4 regions of the Mesorhizobium sp. LjNodule214 genome follow, and region 2 is predicted to be linked to each of the others. Evidence: predicted binding sites of a transcription regulator. Region 2 holds the regulator's gene; each other region holds the start of a gene.
The links. The regulator LexA, encoded in region 2, represses DNA repair genes until DNA is damaged. The targets are predictions, from matches to a motif close to TGTTCNNNNTGTGTTCNG.

Region 1: a site for LexA is predicted at 2,112-2,129, ahead of ACSQ3Z_RS04030 (YifB family Mg chelatase-like AAA ATPase). Genes of this name have one in related genera too.
Region 3: a site for LexA is predicted at 1,745-1,762, ahead of uvrA (excinuclease ABC subunit UvrA). Genes of this name have one in related genera too.
Region 4: a site for LexA is predicted at 1,606-1,623, ahead of ACSQ3Z_RS03165 (ImuA family protein). Genes of this name have one in related genera too.

The regions. Positions count from the first base shown of each region.
Region 1 is NZ_CAXUPE020000001.1:829,796-834,004, forward strand. It holds gene ACSQ3Z_RS04025 (malate synthase G) at 1-445, shown strand, start outside; gene ACSQ3Z_RS04030 (YifB family Mg chelatase-like AAA ATPase) at 484-2,016, opposite strand; gene ACSQ3Z_RS04035 (calcium-binding protein) at 2,322-3,827, shown strand; gene gshB (glutathione synthase) at 4,008-4,209, opposite strand, start outside.
Region 2 is NZ_CAXUPE020000003.1:1,031,296-1,035,504, forward strand. It holds gene ACSQ3Z_RS30405 (ComEC/Rec2 family competence protein) at 1-1,909, shown strand, start outside; gene lexA (transcriptional repressor LexA) at 1,903-2,643, opposite strand; gene kynU (kynureninase) at 3,106-4,209, shown strand, end outside.
Region 3 is NZ_CAXUPE020000003.1:923,456-927,664, forward strand. It holds gene uvrA (excinuclease ABC subunit UvrA) at 1-1,596, opposite strand, end outside; gene ACSQ3Z_RS29825 (hypothetical protein) at 2,318-2,608, opposite strand; gene ACSQ3Z_RS29830 (ATP-dependent Clp protease proteolytic subunit) at 2,681-3,286, opposite strand; gene ACSQ3Z_RS29835 (hypothetical protein) at 3,309-3,566, opposite strand; gene ACSQ3Z_RS29840 (ArsR/SmtB family transcription factor) at 3,643-3,957, opposite strand; gene ACSQ3Z_RS29845 (cupin domain-containing protein) at 4,002-4,209, opposite strand, start outside.
Region 4 is NZ_CAXUPE020000001.1:637,470-641,678, reverse strand. It holds gene ACSQ3Z_RS03170 (DUF6504 family protein) at 1-607, opposite strand, end outside; gene ACSQ3Z_RS03165 (ImuA family protein) at 549-1,583, opposite strand; gene ACSQ3Z_RS03160 (LysE family translocator) at 1,693-2,325, opposite strand; gene ACSQ3Z_RS03155 (metallopeptidase family protein) at 2,451-2,873, shown strand; gene ACSQ3Z_RS03150 (hypothetical protein) at 2,881-3,306, shown strand; gene ACSQ3Z_RS03145 (DUF1737 domain-containing protein) at 3,315-3,521, opposite strand; gene ACSQ3Z_RS03140 (HpcH/HpaI aldolase/citrate lyase family protein) at 3,565-4,209, opposite strand, start outside.

The DNA.
Region 1 (4,209 bases), on a different contig from region 2:
GGTGCCGGTGGCGGTACGGCCGAACTGGACGCCCGACGAAATCCAGCGCGAACTCGACAACAACGCGCAGGGCATTCTGGGTTATGTCGTGCGCTGGGTCGACCAGGGCGTCGGCTGCTCGAAAGTGCCTGACATCAACGATGTCGGCCTGATGGAGGACCGCGCCACGCTGCGCATCTCCTCGCAGCACATCGCCAACTGGCTGCGCCACGATGTCTGCTCGAAGATCCAGGTCATGGATGCCCTGCAACGCATGGCGGCCATCGTCGACCGGCAGAATGTCGGCGATCCGCTCTACCAGCCGATGGCGCCCGACTTCGATAACTCCGTCGCCTTCCAGGCCGCCTGCGATCTGGTCTTCAAGGGCAGCGTCCAGCCCAACGGCTACACCGAGCCGGTGCTGCACAAGCGGCGACTGGAACTGAAGGCGCGCGGGCAGGCCTGAACCGAAGGCCAAGCGTCAGCGCCCCTCCCCTCAAGGGACTACGCCGCTTGCGCCATCCGCTCCGACATCATCCGGTAGGAAATCGCCTCGGCCAGATGGATGCGGCCGACCGTCTCGCTGGCGTCGAGGTCGGCCAGTGTCCGCGCCACTTTCAAGACGCGATGATAGGCACGCGCGGAAAAGCCGAGCTTTTCGCTGGCGTCCTTGAGCAGTGTCAGGCCGGCGGTATCCGGCACGGCTATCTCCTCGATGATCGAGGGCGAGCAATGCGCATTGGTGATGGCGCTGGTGACGCCCAGCCGCTCGAAACGCTCGCGCTGGATGGTGCGGGCGCGCGCCACGCGCAGCGCCACGGCCGCACTCTTCTCCGCCTTGTCGGGCCGGACCAGATCGCCGGCCGAAACCGCCGGCACCTCGATGCGGAGATCGATACGGTCGAGCAGCGGGCCTGATATCCGCGCCTGGTAGTCGGTGCGGCAGCGCTCGCCGCGCAGGCAGCGATAGCCCGGCTCGCCGGCCATGCCGCAGCGGCACGGATTCATCGCCGCCACCAGCTGGATGCGCGCCGGATAGGTGACGCGATGGTTGGCGCGCGCGATCATGCAGTCGCCGGTCTCGAGCGGCTGGCGCAGCGCGTCGAGCGTCTGCGGCGTGAATTCGGGAAACTCGTCGAGGAACAGCACGCCGTGATGGGCAAGCGACACTTCGCCGGGCCGCGCCCTCAGGCCGCCGCCGACCATCGCCGCCATCGAGGCAGAATGGTGCGGGGCACGGAACGGCCGCCGGTCGGTCAGCTTGCCTTCGCCGAGTTCGCCCGCGACCGACGCGATCATCGAGACTTCGAGCAATTCCTTTGGCGCCAGCGGCGGCAGGATCGACGGCAGCCTTTGCGCCAGCATCGATTTCCCCGAGCCCGGCGGGCCGACCATCAAGAGATTATGTCCGCCGGCCGCCGCCACCTCCAGCGCCCGCTTGGCGCTCTCCTGGCCCTTGATGTCGGCGAGGTCGGGCAGGTCACGCGCCGAGGCGTGGATGCCGGCTTCGGGCCGCGACAGCACTTGCGTGCCGCGAAAATGATTGGCGATGGCAATCAGGCTGCGTGGTGCCAATATGTCGAAATCCTTGCCGGCCCAGGCCGCTTCCGGCCCGCAGGCGAACGGGCAGATCAGGCCCTTGCCTTCGGCATTGGCGCCGATCGCCGCCGGCAGCGCGCCGGCCACCGCGGCAATGGTGCCGTCGAGCGACAGTTCGCCGAGCACGACATAGCCGGCCAGCATGTCGCCCGGAATGGCGCCAAGTGCCGCCATCAGGCCGAGCGCGATCGGCAGATCGTAGTGGCTGCCTTCCTTCGGCAGGTCGGCCGGCGCCAGATTGACGGTCACCTTCTTCGACGGCATCGACAGGCCCGACGCATGCAATGCCGCCTGCACCCGCTCGCGGCTTTCGGCCACCGCCTTGTCGGCGAGGCCGACGATATGCATGTTGACCTTGCCCGGCGCGATCATCACCTGGACGTCGACCGGCACGGCCTCGATGCCCTGGAAAGCAACCGTGCGAACCCGCGCCACCATATTTTTCAACACCCCCGGACCTGACTCGCTCAAAGCCGATGCAATCAGGCCGTGAGCGACGTCGAGCAAGACAAGCACAGATTTCCGAGTTAATCAAGAACATTACGGGAACATAGGGTCTGTCGCCTTCCGGCGAAATGTCAACGCAGTGCGCAGAACTCCATCGGACTGCCTCCGCCCGGAGCAGAATTAACCAACATGGAAAAGGCGAAGGGGTTTGTCACCGATCAGACTCGCATACGATGTTATGGTTGGAAACGGAGGACATCCGCAGCGCGTCCAGGCGCAAACGTGAGGAACACAGGATGCCGACCTTAAGCAACGGCAGTGAGCTCACAGTATGGGAAGAACCCGAATTTCCCAATCCGAGCCCTGACGCGGTGCTTTTCAGCATTGCGGAAACCGACGGCGACGTGATCGGACCGATAGGGGCAAAGGCGGATTTCCCATTCGGTGGGATCGACCTGGCTTCGGTAGATGTCTTCGACGGCTTTTTCACCATCACCAGTCTCACCCACGAGGGCAGGACCGAGACCTGGACGACGGTGGAAACGCAGGTTTTCGACAATGAAGGCAATTTCATCCGCACCCTGTCCGACCAGGCGGCCTACCTGTCGGCCCGGATCGTCTCGGTCAACGCCGACGGCCCCGACACCGTCACGGTGACATGGATCGGGGCGAACGAATATTTCGGCGGCGAAAACACCCAGTACGGCCAGCATCAGATCACCCTGGAAGGCGGCGCGCTTCAGCCCGACACCTTCGTCAATCATGCGCCCACGGTGGCCAATCTGAATTTGTCGGTTTCGCAGGGGCAATTTCTCGACGACATCAAGTTCAGCGCGGCGGATGCCGACTACGATCTCCTGAGCTTTGTCATCCTGGACGGGCCCGACCACGGCGTCCTTGAGCCGAGAACAAATTTCGACGGCAATTACTATCCGTTTCACCAAGGTCACGTCGGCACCAGCCTGCACTATCATGCGGGCTTTCTGAGCGACAATCTGTTCGACTACATGCCCGAGGCCGGCTTCGTCGGCACCGACAGCTTTACGGTTTACGCCACCGACGGCCAGGGCAACAGCAATGTGGCGACGATTGCGATCACGGTCACACCCCCGGCCGAATCCATCGCACTGAGCGACGCCGCAAGCACCGTGAGCTATGGAAGCTACGATCATGCCGTTGTCGTCGCGGCACTGGGCGGCGGCGACCGCGTCAGCGGCACTCCGTTCAACGATACGCTCGACGGCGGCGCCGGCCACGACCAGCTGTTCGGCGGCGAGGGCGCCGACACGATCATCGGAGGCGCTGGCACCGATTGGCTGGACGGGGGCGCCGGCAATGATGAGATGAGCGGCGGTGCCGGCACAGACGCCATCCGCGGTGATACGGGCGACGATTTCCTCGACGGCGGCGCCGGCTCCGACGACCTGCGGGGCGGCTCTGGTGACGACACCCTCAATGGCGGCGCTGGCCGCGACCGGCTGGCCGGCGACGCTGGCAGGGATGTCTTCGTGTTCGACGCGCTTGGGCCGGCGAACTACGACAGTATCGACGACTTCAATGCGCTGGATGATATGTTCCGGCTGGACAGTTCCGTATTCGTCGGGCTGTCGACCGGCCCGCTTTTCGGTGCGGTCTTCGCGCTCGGCGACAAAGCCGCCGATGACAGCGACCACATCCTTTACGACGACACGACAGGCGCTCTGCTGTTCGATGTGGACGAGGCGGGCGGAGCGGCGGCCGTCCAGTTCGCCACCGTGCGCCCAGGCACCTGGCTCACCGCCGACGACTTCTTCGTGGTCTAGTCTAGAGCAATTCCAGGAAAAGTGCGTAGCGGTTTCCGTCCGGAATTGCGTAAAAACAAATGCTTAGAGCGGGTCGGCGGTTCTATCAAAAACTGAACCGCTCTAGGGCAATTCCAGGAAAACCGTTTCACACTTTTCCTGGAATTGCTCTAGAGGATCGGTGGGGCGCAGTTGCGTGGACTACCGCCTCTTGTTCTCAACTGCATCCCAGAACAGGCCGGCAATATCGGCGCCACCAAAGCGCTGCACTTCGCGCACGCCGGTCGGCGAGGTCACGTTGATCTCGGTCATGTAGTCGCCGATGACGTCGATGCCGACGAGGATAAAACCGCGTTCTTTCAGCGACGGGCCGATGCGGGCGCAGATCTCGCGTTCGCGCTCC
Region 2 (4,209 bases):
CAGGCTGACCATCGACGTCATCTCGACCGCCCATCCGAAGCTGCGCTATGCGCCGGAGCGGGTCAGGCTTTCGGCGCGGAAAGTTCCTCCTGATATGACCGCCGGTTCCCTGATCACCGGCTATGCCCGGCTACTGCCGCCGACCGGACCGGTGCGGCCGGATAGCTACGACTTCTCCTTCGACAGCTATTTTTCCGGCATCGGCGCCAGCGGCTTTTTCCTCGGCAATCCGAAGACTGTTGTCCCAAAGACTGGCGCCGGCGAAGACGCACCATCCAGGACGCGCTTGGCGTCCGCAATCGAGAATGCCCGGGAGAGCATCGCGGACCACATTCGCGGCCAGATTGGCGGCCCGGAGGGCGAGATTGCTGCGGCATTGATCGTCGGCGTGCGCGCCGGCATTCCCGATGAGATCAACGAGGCGATGCGGCGCACCGGCATCTACCACATCATCTCGATCTCCGGCCTGCACATGGCGCTGGTCGCCGGAACCATTATGGGGCTGCTGCGCGGCGCCTTCGCCCTGTTTCCCGATTTCGCATCGCGCCGGCCGGTGAAGAAATATGCGGCCGCCGCGGCGCTCTTTTCCATCGCCGCCTACCTCGTCTTTTCCGGCATCGTCGTCGCGGCCGAACGCAGCTTCATCATGCTGGCGGTGATGCTGGTCGCCGTGCTGTTCGACCGCGCGGCGCTCACCATGCGCAATCTGGCGATCTCGGCGATTGCCGTGATCCTGGTGTCGCCGCACGAAGTGGTCGGCCCGAGCTTCCAGATGTCGTTTGCGGCGACCGCGGCCCTTGTCGGTGCCTATGCCGGCTGGTCGGACTACCGTGCCGGCAGAGCGACGTCGCCGCCGCCACGGCGATCGCCGCTCGCCTTCGTCACGCGAAAATTCCTGCTCGGCATGGGCGGCCTCGCCATGACCTCCATCATCGCCGGCAGTGCGACGGCACTCTTCGCCATCTGGCATTTTCAACGCGTGTCGCCGCTCAGCCTGCTCGCCAACCTGGCCGTCATGCCGATCGTCTCGCTGATCGTCATGCCGTTCGCCGTGCTCAGCGCGCTGGTGATGCCGTTCGGCGCCGATGGACCATTCCTCTACGTGATGGGCAAGGGGCTGACGGCGATGATCGCAATATCCGGATGGATTTCCGAGCGCTCGCCGATCGATGCTGTCGGGCTGATCTCCATTCAGTCGGTACTGCTGGTGACGATCGCGCTGGTCATCGCCACCATGGCGACGACATGGCTCAGGCTGGCAGCCGTTCCGTTCGCATTCGCTGGCCTGCTGACTGTCTCCGACACCCGCATGCCGGATGTCCTCATCTCGGAGGATGGGCATCTTGTGGCAATGCCGATCGGGGGCGGCGAACTCGCCATCAACCGCGTGCGATCGAACGAGTTCACCACCGACAACTGGAAACGGGCTGTGAAGTCCGAAACCATTGTCGAACCCGAGACCTTCGAGAAGGGTGACGCGCGGTTCGACATGGATCCGGCCGACCTGCCGCCGGGCTCGCCCTTCTACTGCAGCACCGGTCTGTGCCTCGCACGGCATCCGTCTGGCGCGATCATCGCGTATGCAGAAGACCGCAAGGACGCGTGGCGAGCGTGTGCTTTCGCGACCCTGATCATCGTCAACGACGCCACCGCCTACGACCCTTGCCGCAATCCGCTTGTCCTTGTCGTCAAGAAACGGCAACTTGCCCGCTTGGGCAGCGCCGCTGTCTTCTTCAATCAGCAATCGGCAATCGCGCCGGCAGAGATAAACTTCGCGGTCGAGCAGCCGTACCGGGCCTGGCACGAGCAGCGAAGATTCTCACGCGAGGCGAGGGGCCTGCCGCCTTACAAGAGACCCGAAAGGCAGGCCAGCAAACCGCCGCCCAAACAACCGCCGCCGCCTCAGTAGCGGCGGATCAGACCGACCAGCTTGCCCTGCACCTTGACCCGGTCGGGCCCGAAGATGCGGGTTTCATAGGCCGGATTGGCGGCTTCCAGCGCGATCGAGGCGCCCTTGCGGCGGAAGCGCTTCAGCGTCGCTTCCTCCTCGTCGACCAGCGCCACTATGATCTCTCCCGGGCTCGCCGTGTCGGCGTTGCGGATGATGACCGTATCGCCGTCGAAGATCCCGGCCTCGATCATCGAATCGCCCTTGACCTCCAGCGCGTAATGCTCGCCGCCCATGATCATGTCCGGCGGCACCGAGATCGAATGCGTCTGATGCTGGATGGCGTCGATCGGCACACCGGCCGCGATCCGCCCCATCACCGGGATGGACACTGCCGCAACCGCATCGTCGTCATTGCCCGCCTGGGGCGTGCGCGACGATGCCATCGGCTTGATCTGCCGTCCGAGGCCGCCCTGCCCAAGACTGCCCTGAATGACGCTCGGCGAGAACTTCTTCGCCGCATTGAGGCCGGGAGCAATCGAGTCCGGCAGGCGCAGCACTTCGAGCGCGCGCGCCCGATTGGGCAGCCGGCGAATGAAACCGCGCTCCTCCAGCGCCGTGATCAGCCGGTGGATGCCCGACTTCGAGGCAAGATCGAGCGCCTCTTTCATCTCGTCGAAGGAGGGTGGAATGCCGCTTTCCTTCAGCCGCTCATGGATGAACATCAGCAGTTCATGTTGTTTGCGTGTCAGCATCGCGGCCCCCAACGGAATCAGAAAAACAAACCCAGAACAAACACTATCTGTTCCAGTTGTGTTCCGCAACTGTTTAAAGTTTAATGAATGGGTTAAGGCTCCCGAAACGATGTCGCGTGCGACAGCGAATATCCCAGCCCCTTAGATGCCGGCTTCATCGCATTGATTTTGTTATCGTTTACGGCCAACCACCGGCCTGGGAGCTGCTTGGAAGTCGGCAATCATTCGCCGCAAACAATGTAGGTAGGGCCGTGTTTGACGATCCAGCCCGCTCGATGCACCGTGAACGAAACGAACTCAAAATGCCAACTATGAGCAGGGGTCGAGGGTGTCGTTGGGCCGATAAGTCATCAATGCAGGTTCTTGCAGCGCGATGGCCTGTGATGAGAGAAAGTACCGATCGTCGGCTTGTCTCATCATTGCGTGCCGGTGTCGTGCGTATCTGGGGGGAGCAGACATATCATGACAGGAATTCCTGATCTTGCGGCCGTCGAAGCGATGGACGCCGCGGATCCACTGCGCCCCTTGCGCGACCGCTTCATCCTGCCCGAAGGGGTAATCTATCTCGACGGCAATTCGCTGGGTGCAGCCTCGCATGCCGCCTTCGACGAGCTACGCAAGGCGGCGACCGAAGAATGGGCGCACGACCTCATCCGCGCCTGGAACACTGCCGGCTGGTTCAACATGCCGGTCGAACTCGGCGATCAGCTCGGGCGCCTGATCGGCGCCGCTCCCGGCCAGACGGTGGTCTGCGACACAACATCGATCAACATCTACAAGCTGCTGCACGCGGCAATGGCCATGCGGCCGGATCGGCCCGTCATCGTCGCCGAGGGCGACAGCTTTCCGACCGACCTCTACATGGCTGAAGGTGTCGCCTCGACTCGAAAGAACACTGTGCTGCGCCTTGCAGGCGTCGACGCACCGACGATCGAAGAGCTGATCGACGACCGGGTCGCGGTGGTGCTGGTCAACCACGTCAACTACAAGTCAGGCGAACTGCGTGACATGACGGCGCTGACGCGCATCGCCCATGACGCCGGGGCGCTGATCGTCTGGGATCTCTGCCACACAGCAGGCGCCATGCCGGTCGAACTGGACACGGCGAATGCCGATTTCGCTGTCGGCTGCACCTACAAATATTTGAATGGCGGCCCGGGCTCTCCCGCCTTCATCTATGCCGCGGAGCGCCATCATGCCGATGTGCAGCAGCCGCTCAGCGGATGGTGGAGCCATGCGCGGCCCTTCGCCTTCGAGCAGGCCTACGCAGCCGGCACCGGCATCCGCCGGTTTCTGTGCGGCACGCAGCCGGTCCTGTCGATGCGCACGCTGAAGGGCGCGCTCGACATCTGGAACGATGTCGACATGGCGGCCGTGAGACAGAAAAGCATCGCCCTGGCCGACCTGTTCATCGAACTCGTCGAGGCAAAATGCGGCGCCTATGGTCTCACGCTCGAAAGCACCCGCGACAGCGCCAGGCGCGGCAGCCAGATTTCATTCATGCACGAGCACGGCTACCAGATCATGCGGGCGCTGATCGAACGCGGCGTGATCGGCGATTTCCGG
Region 3 (4,209 bases), 110 kb from region 2:
ATAGAGCACGCCGGTGAGGCCGGAGCCGATCTGCGACGCCAGGCGGATGCGCTGGCTCTCGCCGCCCGACAGCGTGCCGGAATTGCGCGACAGCGTCAGATAGTCGAGCCCGACATCGTTGAGGAAGCGCAGCCGCTCGCGGATCTCCTTCAGCACCCGCACGGCGATCTCGTTCTGCTTGTCGTTGAGCTGCGCCGGCAGGTCGGTGAACCACTGGTCTGCCTTGCGGATCGACTGCTCGGTCACCTCGCCGATGTGTTTTCCCGCGATCTTCACCGCCAGCGCCTCCGGCTTCAGCCGGTAGCCTTTGCAGACGGGGCAGGGCGTCGCCGACATGAAGCGCTCGATCTCCTCGCGCATCCAGGCGGATTCGGTTTCCTTCCAGCGCCGCTCGAGATTGGGGATGACGCCTTCGAAAGTCTTGGTCGTCTTGTAGGAGCGCAGGCCGTCATCATACTGGAAGGTGATCTCGCGCTCGCCCGTGCCGTGCAGGATGGCTTCCTGGGCTTCCGCGGCCAGGTCCTTGAACTTGTCGCCGAGCTTGAAGCCATAGGCCTTGCCCAGCGCTTCCAGCGTCTGCGCGTAATAGGGCGAGGTCGATTTCGCCCACGGGCTGACCGCGCCGTCGCGCAGCGAGACGTTCTCGTCCGGCACGACCAGATTGCCGTCGATGGCGCGCTGGCTGCCGAGACCGTCGCAGGTCGGACAGGCGCCGAACGGATTGTTGAACGAGAACAGCCTGGGCTCGATCTCCGGAATGGTGAAGCCGGACACCGGGCAGGCGAATTTTTCCGAGAACAGGATGCGCTCATGCGTCTCGTTCTTCGACTTGTTGACCGAATCCTCGCCGGTCTGGCTGGCGTCGAGCGGCCTGTCGGCGAATTCGGCCACGGCCAGGCCTTCGGCAAGTTTCAGCGCCGTTTCGATGGAATCGGCAAGCCGGGTGGCGAGGTCGCCGCGCACCACGATGCGGTCGACGACGACGTCGAGGTCATGCTTGTACTTCTTGTCCAGAGCCGGCACGTCGGCGATCTCGTAGAAGACTCCGTCGACCTTGACGCGCTGAAAACCCTTCTTCTGCAGTTCCAGCAGTTCCTTGCGGTACTCGCCTTTCCTGCCGCGCACGATCGGCGCCAGGATAAACAGCCGCGTGCCTTCCTCGACGGCCAGCACGCGGTCGACCATCTGCGACACCGTCTGGCTCTCGATCGGCAGGCCGGTGGCCGGCGAATAGGGAATGCCGACACGCGCGAACAGAAGCCGCATGTAGTCGTAGATCTCGGTGACGGTGCCGACCGTCGAGCGCGGGTTCTTTGAGGTGGTCTTCTGCTCGATGGAGATGGCAGGCGACAGACCGTCGATCTGGTCGACGTCGGGCTTCTGCATCATTTCGAGGAATTGCCGCGCGTAGGCCGACAGGCTCTCGACATAACGGCGCTGGCCCTCGGCATAGATGGTGTCGAAGGCAAGCGACGACTTGCCGGACCCAGACAGGCCGGTCATGACGATCAGGCTGTCACGCGGCAGGTCGAGATCGACATTCTTCAGGTTGTGTTCGCGCGCCCCGCGAATTGAAAGGTATTTATGGTCGGCCATTGCCGGTCGCCGCCTCAGGTCTGGAATTCGTGGGATCGGCGGGTTTTCCCGGCCATCCCCTATGTAGGTATTTTTGCCGCCACGTCGAGAGACGCCACAAATCTCGACAGAAGCGTTTAACCGTCTTTCGCGCGAGGGGGCAAGCGGAAAGAACAAAGGCCGAACACGCTCCTGACAAAGTGCTGTGAAGAACCGGAAAGGCGGGCACTCCGTTGAGCAGGTTCCGGCATACTGCCTTACCTGGACGTAACCTCCCGGCGATCACATTTTCCGTAACCGGCTATTCAAAGGTTGACGCTGCCGACTCAGGGGCGCAGTGTCCAGCGGTCAACGGAGCCGGCCGTCTTTCGATGGCCTCGCCGCCTCAGGCGGCTTGCGAGACGCCGCAGGCTTTTGCGATTTGCGCTTCGGACGACATTGTCGCAACGGACAGAGGAGTGGAGCATGACGCCACCGGACAGTCCCTTGAGGCTCCAGATATGGCTGGAGCCGCGGCAGGCATAAGTGCCAGGGTGGGCGTGAGCGCCCGACCCGACAAACCGTGACCTGCCTCCCCTGACAATCAGAGACCACTGGTCGGATCGTCGGCTGAATGCCGCGAAGCATCCGAAATCAAAGTCGGTATAACACTACCGACACATTGGATTTAAGATCCATAAAAGGCCCCGTCCGTTTGCGGAAGCAGCGGCGGGGCCGTTCGTTTGAGGAGATGACCCGAAAGCTACCGGCCGGATGGCTTGATCGCGCCGGCGCCGATATCGACGGTGATGCTGCCGGAAATCCTGACATCGGTGTCGCCGATCTTGAACTGACCGCTGCCGCCGGCAGGGAGCGCGTCGTCGGGTTCGGGCTGAGGAGCCGGCTTGGCGATGCGATAGTCGCTGGTTACACCGGGCAGCGCGCCTTTCTGGGTCGAACTGTCCTCGGCAAAGGCGGCTCCAGCCAGCATGCTGGCGCTCGCGAGGGCGGCAGTGACGGTGCAGAAAAGTCTGGACAAGCGGATGTCGGTCATTGCCGAACTATAGGGTCGCGGCGCAGGCGAGGCCAGACCGCCGCGATCAAATTGCTGCGCGCCCCAGGCTCCTCAAGCAGCCCTCTTGCGGGTGTCGAAAACATGGTCGACGAGACCCCAGGCCTTCGCCTCTTCGGCGGTCATGAAATAGTCGCGGTCGAGCGTGCGTTCGACCTCTTCGTAAGTACGCCCGCAATGATGCGCGTAGAGCTCGGTCATGCGCCGCTTGGTGCGCAATATGCCCTCGGCATGGCGCTGGATGTCGGAAGCCTGGCCCTGGAAGCCGCCCAGCGGCTGGTGCAGCACGATGCTGGTGTTGGGCAGCGCGATGCGCCGCCCTGGTGTGCCGGCCATCAGCAGGAAAGAAGCCATCGAGGCGGCAAAGCCCATGCAGACGGTCGATACCGGGCAGGAGATGTATTGCATCGTGTCGTAGATGGCGAAGCCGCTGGTCACCACGCCGCCCGGCGAGTTGATGTAGAGCGAGATCTCCTTTTCGGGATTATCCGATTCCAGCGACAGAAGCTGGGCGCAGACCAGTGCCGATACGCCGTCGTTGATCTCTCCATTGATGAAGACGATGCGCTCGCGCAGCAGCCGCGAAAATATGTCGAAGGCGCGTTCGCCACGGCTCGATTGCTCGATCACCATCGGCACCAGATTGGCAAGGCCGCTCATCTTCTTTCTCCGATCTCGTTGGTCAGGCCGCGCGCAGCAGCATGTACGGCGCATTCGCGGCGACAGGCAGTTTGGATTGGGGTGCATCGAGCGACAGCCGGCAGCCGGCGCCTGCCATGGCGACCACGGGCGTTGCCGCCCGGGCGAACCCGTCATGGACAATGCGCAGATGCGTGCCGCCCGAAGCCGTACGGTCGAGGGTAAACGTGACGATGCTGTCGAGCGCTTGGCTGGCATCATCCAGGCCGCGAGCAGCTTCGGCTCGGTCAGCGCGCGCCACACTTTCTCCGGCGGCTCCGGCAATTCGAATTCGAATTCGAGCGAGTCCGCAGCACTTTTAGCATGTTCTTTCAGTGTCATTGGTCCATGTCCTTCAAGACAACCTTCAGCCTTTCGATGCGCTCCGGCCAGAACGCACGGTAGCGCTCGATCCAGCCGAGCAGCGGGTCGAGCCCTTGCGGATCGGCACGGTAGTAGGCGTTGCGGCCGGCCCGCCGCTCGGTGACCAGGCCGGCGCCGCGCAGCACCGCCAGATGCTGGGAGACCGCCGGCTGCGACACCGTCATGCCGGTGCGCAACTCCGACACCGTCATCTCGCTGGCGGCAAGCCGCTCGTAGACGGCGCGGCGCGTCGGGTCGGCAAGGGCGCGAAAAATCTCTGCTTCGATCATGCTCAAAGCATAAGTGGATACTTATCGATTTGGCAAGTGCTGTTTTATGGCGTCGCCGGAAGCCAGCGTCTCACCGGCTCGGCAGATCCGTCAAAAATTGCCTCGAAGATCGGGGATGCCAGCACGGCATGGATGTGAAGCGTCTCGGTGCCGACGTTCCGAAAACCGTGCTTCCTCTCTGCGGGCACAACAAGCGACTGTCCCGCCGTCAGCGTCATGCGGTCGTCGTCGATCCACATTTCGGCGGTTCCG
Region 4 (4,209 bases), on a different contig from region 2:
GCGGCAACACCGCCTCGTCGAGGCGGCCGAGCGCCTGGTCGAGGCGCAACAGCAAGGTGGCGCCGAAGCGGCGGGCAAGCGGCGCGCGCGGAGCCGCCATCACCGCGCCTGCCGTGCGCAGGCCGACGCTTTCTAGGCTGGCGCGGATTTCCGGCGCGATGCGCAGCGCGGCCAGCGGCAAGGGCGCGAGGAGCGCTTCCTCTTCGCCGCCGGCGACGATGCGGTCGCCGCAAAAGCGCGCCGCCGCCCAGGCTGCGCCCGGCGTCGCGGCCAGCCCGGCGCGGACGTCAAAACCCTGATGGAAGAAGCGCGACAGAATCTCGTCCAGCATTGCGCGTTCGCCGCCGAACAGATGGGTGCAGCCGGTGACGTCGAGAAACAGGCCGTCGGTGCCGTCGATCGCCACCAGCGGCGTGTAGCGGTCGCACCAGTCGGCGAGGCCTTCGAGCAGGCGGCGGTCGGCCTCCGGATCGGCCTCGACGATGTCGATCGACGGATGCATGGCGCGCGCATCGGCGATGCCCATGCCGCGCTTCAGGCGCAACGCCTCAGCCCGCTCGTCGAGGGCTGATATGCGCTGGGCGTTGCGGTCGCGATGGCTGATCACCAGCGGCAGGTGATCCGACGGCCGGGAACGCCAGGACCGCCCCAGACGCTGGCGCAGGATGCGTTCGGCGGCCAGATGCGGGAACCACAGCGACAGGATTCGTTGTCCGTTCTTGCCGTCTTTCCTCAAAAGTGTGTTCATCGGGGTTCCACTCCAGTGTGAATTGTCCGGGCAGAGCGGTGCGGCTCTTGCCGATGCTGACGGTGAAGGCGGGGCGGCCGATCGAGCCGGCGAGCGGCCCGGCGATGGTGTCGCGGCTGGCCGAGGGTGCGGCCGACACGATGAGACGCACGGGTGCGGCGGTGGGTTCTGCCTCGCCGGCCTGGCGCAAAAGCAGGACCGGCCGGCCGGCGTTTTGCGCCCGTGCGTGCAGCCGTCGCGTCGCAGTGAGGTCGAGCCGCTGCGGGCTGCCGCGGATTTCGAGGATGACGGCGGCGAGCGCCGTCATGCGGGCGGCCTCCTCGGCGATCCACAGCGCATCGACGAGTTTTGGCGCCTCGGAAAACAGAAGCTGCTCCGGTTCGATGCCGAACAGGCCATGCAGCCCCCTGGCATAGGGAAAGCCGGCCTCGCGAAAAATCTCCGATGTGCCGATCCAGAGAACCGGCAAATGCGGCTCTTGCCTGAGGATCAGGCTGGTGAGCGAGAGCGCAAAGCCGGCAACGGCCCCAGCGTCGCGGGTTTCCGCGCCATGGATCTCGCTCAGTGCCGCCTTCGGCAGGCCGCCGCTGAGCGCTGTATCGAGACGCTCGACACCGGTGCGCAAAAACGCATCCGGCGCGGCCACGGCGATGCCGCGCCGGAGAATCGTGATCTCGGGCGTGATCTTAGGCGCGATCCCGGGGCGGACATCGATGTCAGCGCGCGCGTCAGGCCGCGCGCCGGCCGCCAGGCGCTCGGGCAGCGTTCCCTCGATCTTCGCGATCTGGCGGCGCAGGGCAAAAACGGTCTCCCGCGCCACGGCGGTCATCGCCATGACGGTCAACTTTCAGCAGCATTGTTCCTGTTATGTTCCTATAGATTCCAGAGGGCGCCCCAAGAGTCAAGCAGACTCATGGGGAATTTATTCCTCTGTTGTTACGTGCTTAGCGTTGACCACCGAAGGCCAGCCGAGCCGCAAGCGCTGCAAATACAGTTCCCAGCAAAAGCTGGGGCGCCCGCTGAAACCGCGCGCGCCTCGACAGTGCCGCACCGATCCGGCTCGCGGTCAGGATGACCAGGCCATTGACCATCAGCCCGATCAAATTGAGGACGGTCGCCAGCACCAGGATCTGCGCCGCCACGGAACCGGCCTGCGGCTGCACGAACTGCGGGAAAAGCGCCAGCACGAACAGCGCCATCTTCGGGTTGAGCAGGTTGGTCAGCAATCCCTGCCGGAAGATGCGGGTTTGCGAATAGCGCGGCAGGCCGGCGACCGGCGCCAGCGCCGTGCCGTCGGCACGGAACGCTTTCCAGGCGAGATAGGCGAGATAGGCCGCGCCTGCATAACGGACGATATCGTAAGCGATGGGAGCGGCGAGGAACAGCTGCGACAAGCCGAAGGCGGCGGCCAGCGCATGGCAATAAGTGCCGGCGGCGATGCCGGCATAGGTCGCCAGGCCCGCCGCGCGCCCCTGGCTGGCGCTGCGGGATGCGATCAAAAGCATGTCCGGCCCCGGCGTCGCCGTCAAAGCGAGGCAAGCAATCGCGAAAAGTCCAAGGGTGGAAAGGTCCGGCATGAGAGCTCCTGATCCATGGCCGGAACTGACCCGTACGCGATTCCCCGACAGCATGAAACAGGAATTGCTGCGTCATTTGCCGATTTCGGCGTGAAAGCCTATATGCCGGGATCAAAGGACAAAGCATGGCCCGCATCTACAAGACCCGCACCTGGCACGACCAGCTTTCGCCGTCGATGGAGGAAATGGAGTTCCTGGCGCTGGAGGCCTACGCCCATCTGCCGGAGGAATTTCGCAAGCTGACCGGCGAGATCGTCATCCAGATCGCCGACTTCCCGACCGACGAGATCATGGACGATTTGTCGCTGGAAACGCCGTTCGACCTGCTCGGCCTGTTCGAGGGGCGCGGCATCGCCGAGCGCTGGAACCCGCAGACCGGCGAGGGCCCGAACCGCATCACGCTCTACCGCCGCGCCATCCTCGACTACTGGGCCGAGAACGAGGAGACGCTGGGCGACATCGTCACCCATGTGCTGATCCACGAGATCGGCCACCATTTCGGCCTGTCGGACGATGATATGGAGCGGATCGAAGAGGCGGCGGAATAGTACCCAGATGACGGAAGCAGAATTTGCGGACCTGGTCGATTGCAATTGGCCATATCACGACATTCCACAAAGCCGGGCACTGATCGCAACCGCTGTGGGTATTTCGCCGAATGCTGCTTTTGTTGCACTCAGTGAACTCTGCCATCTGCCCGCAAGTGCTGCCGCCGAACCCGCCACTCTCTTAGCTCTGGTCGATTTTTGGCTATCCGAATTCGACCACCCAGCAGCGCCTATGACAGCGGAATGCGCGATCTCCATAATTGAACGCAAGCAACTGTCGGTCCCCGTGATACTTGCGAAGATGGATTACGTCTCCGGCTATCCCGGCCTCCTTGCAGCGCTATCGATACTCTACTTCAGCTGCGACGACGTCGACGACCTCGCACATGCGCGGTTCAACGAAATCAGAGCCGCTTGGGAAAAGCTGGCGTAAAGGGTGTCCTACCAGTCGCTGAGCTTGGTGTCGGGCCCGTATTCCTGGCCCTCGACGTCCTTCACCACCGCCTGGCCGCAACGCATGGTCTTGGTCTTCTTGTCGTAGGCGTAGGTCGGCGAGCCGAACAGGTGCCAGCCCTTGTTCAGCGCCGCGGTCACCATGTGGCAGAAGCTGGAATCGTCCGGAGCGGACAGAAAGCGGTAGAGTTTCATTTTCAAGTCCTGTCGTAAGTACCCATAACCCACAAGGGCTTTATCATGCGCCGATGGCCGCCGCCTTCGCCAGCAGTTTTTCGGCCTGCGCCAGATGCAGCCGCTCGACCATTTTGCCATCCAGCGCGATCACGCCCTTGCCGGCATTTTCGGCAAGCGCGAAGGCGTCCTTCACCGCGCGTGCCGCGGCCACTGCCTCTGCGGACGGCGCAAAGGCGCGGTTCGCCCCTTCGATCTGGGCCGGGTGGATGAGCGACTTGCCGTCGAACCCCATGGCGGCGGCTTCCGCGCATTCGCGCGCCAGGGCATCCAAATCGCGAAAATCGTTGGAGACGCCGTCGAGAATATCGAGCCCGCCGGCGCGCGCGGCCAGCACCATCTGCATCAGCCAGGGCATGAGATAGCGTCGGTCCGGCGTGGCCAGGATACGGGTCTCCTTGATCAGATCATTCGTTCCGGCAACGAAACAAGCGAGCCGCGAGGCCGGGTCGCGACCCAGTTCGGCAATGGCGCCGATGTTGAGCAGGGCCTTGGGCGTCTCGATCATCGCCCAGATCTTGACCGTGTCCGGGGCGAAATTGTCGTCGAGCACATCGCCGGCCTCCAGGATGTCGCGCGGCGTGACGACCTTGGGCAAGAGGATGCCGTCGGCCTCGACCTTCGCCGCCGCCAGCACATCGTCGGCGCC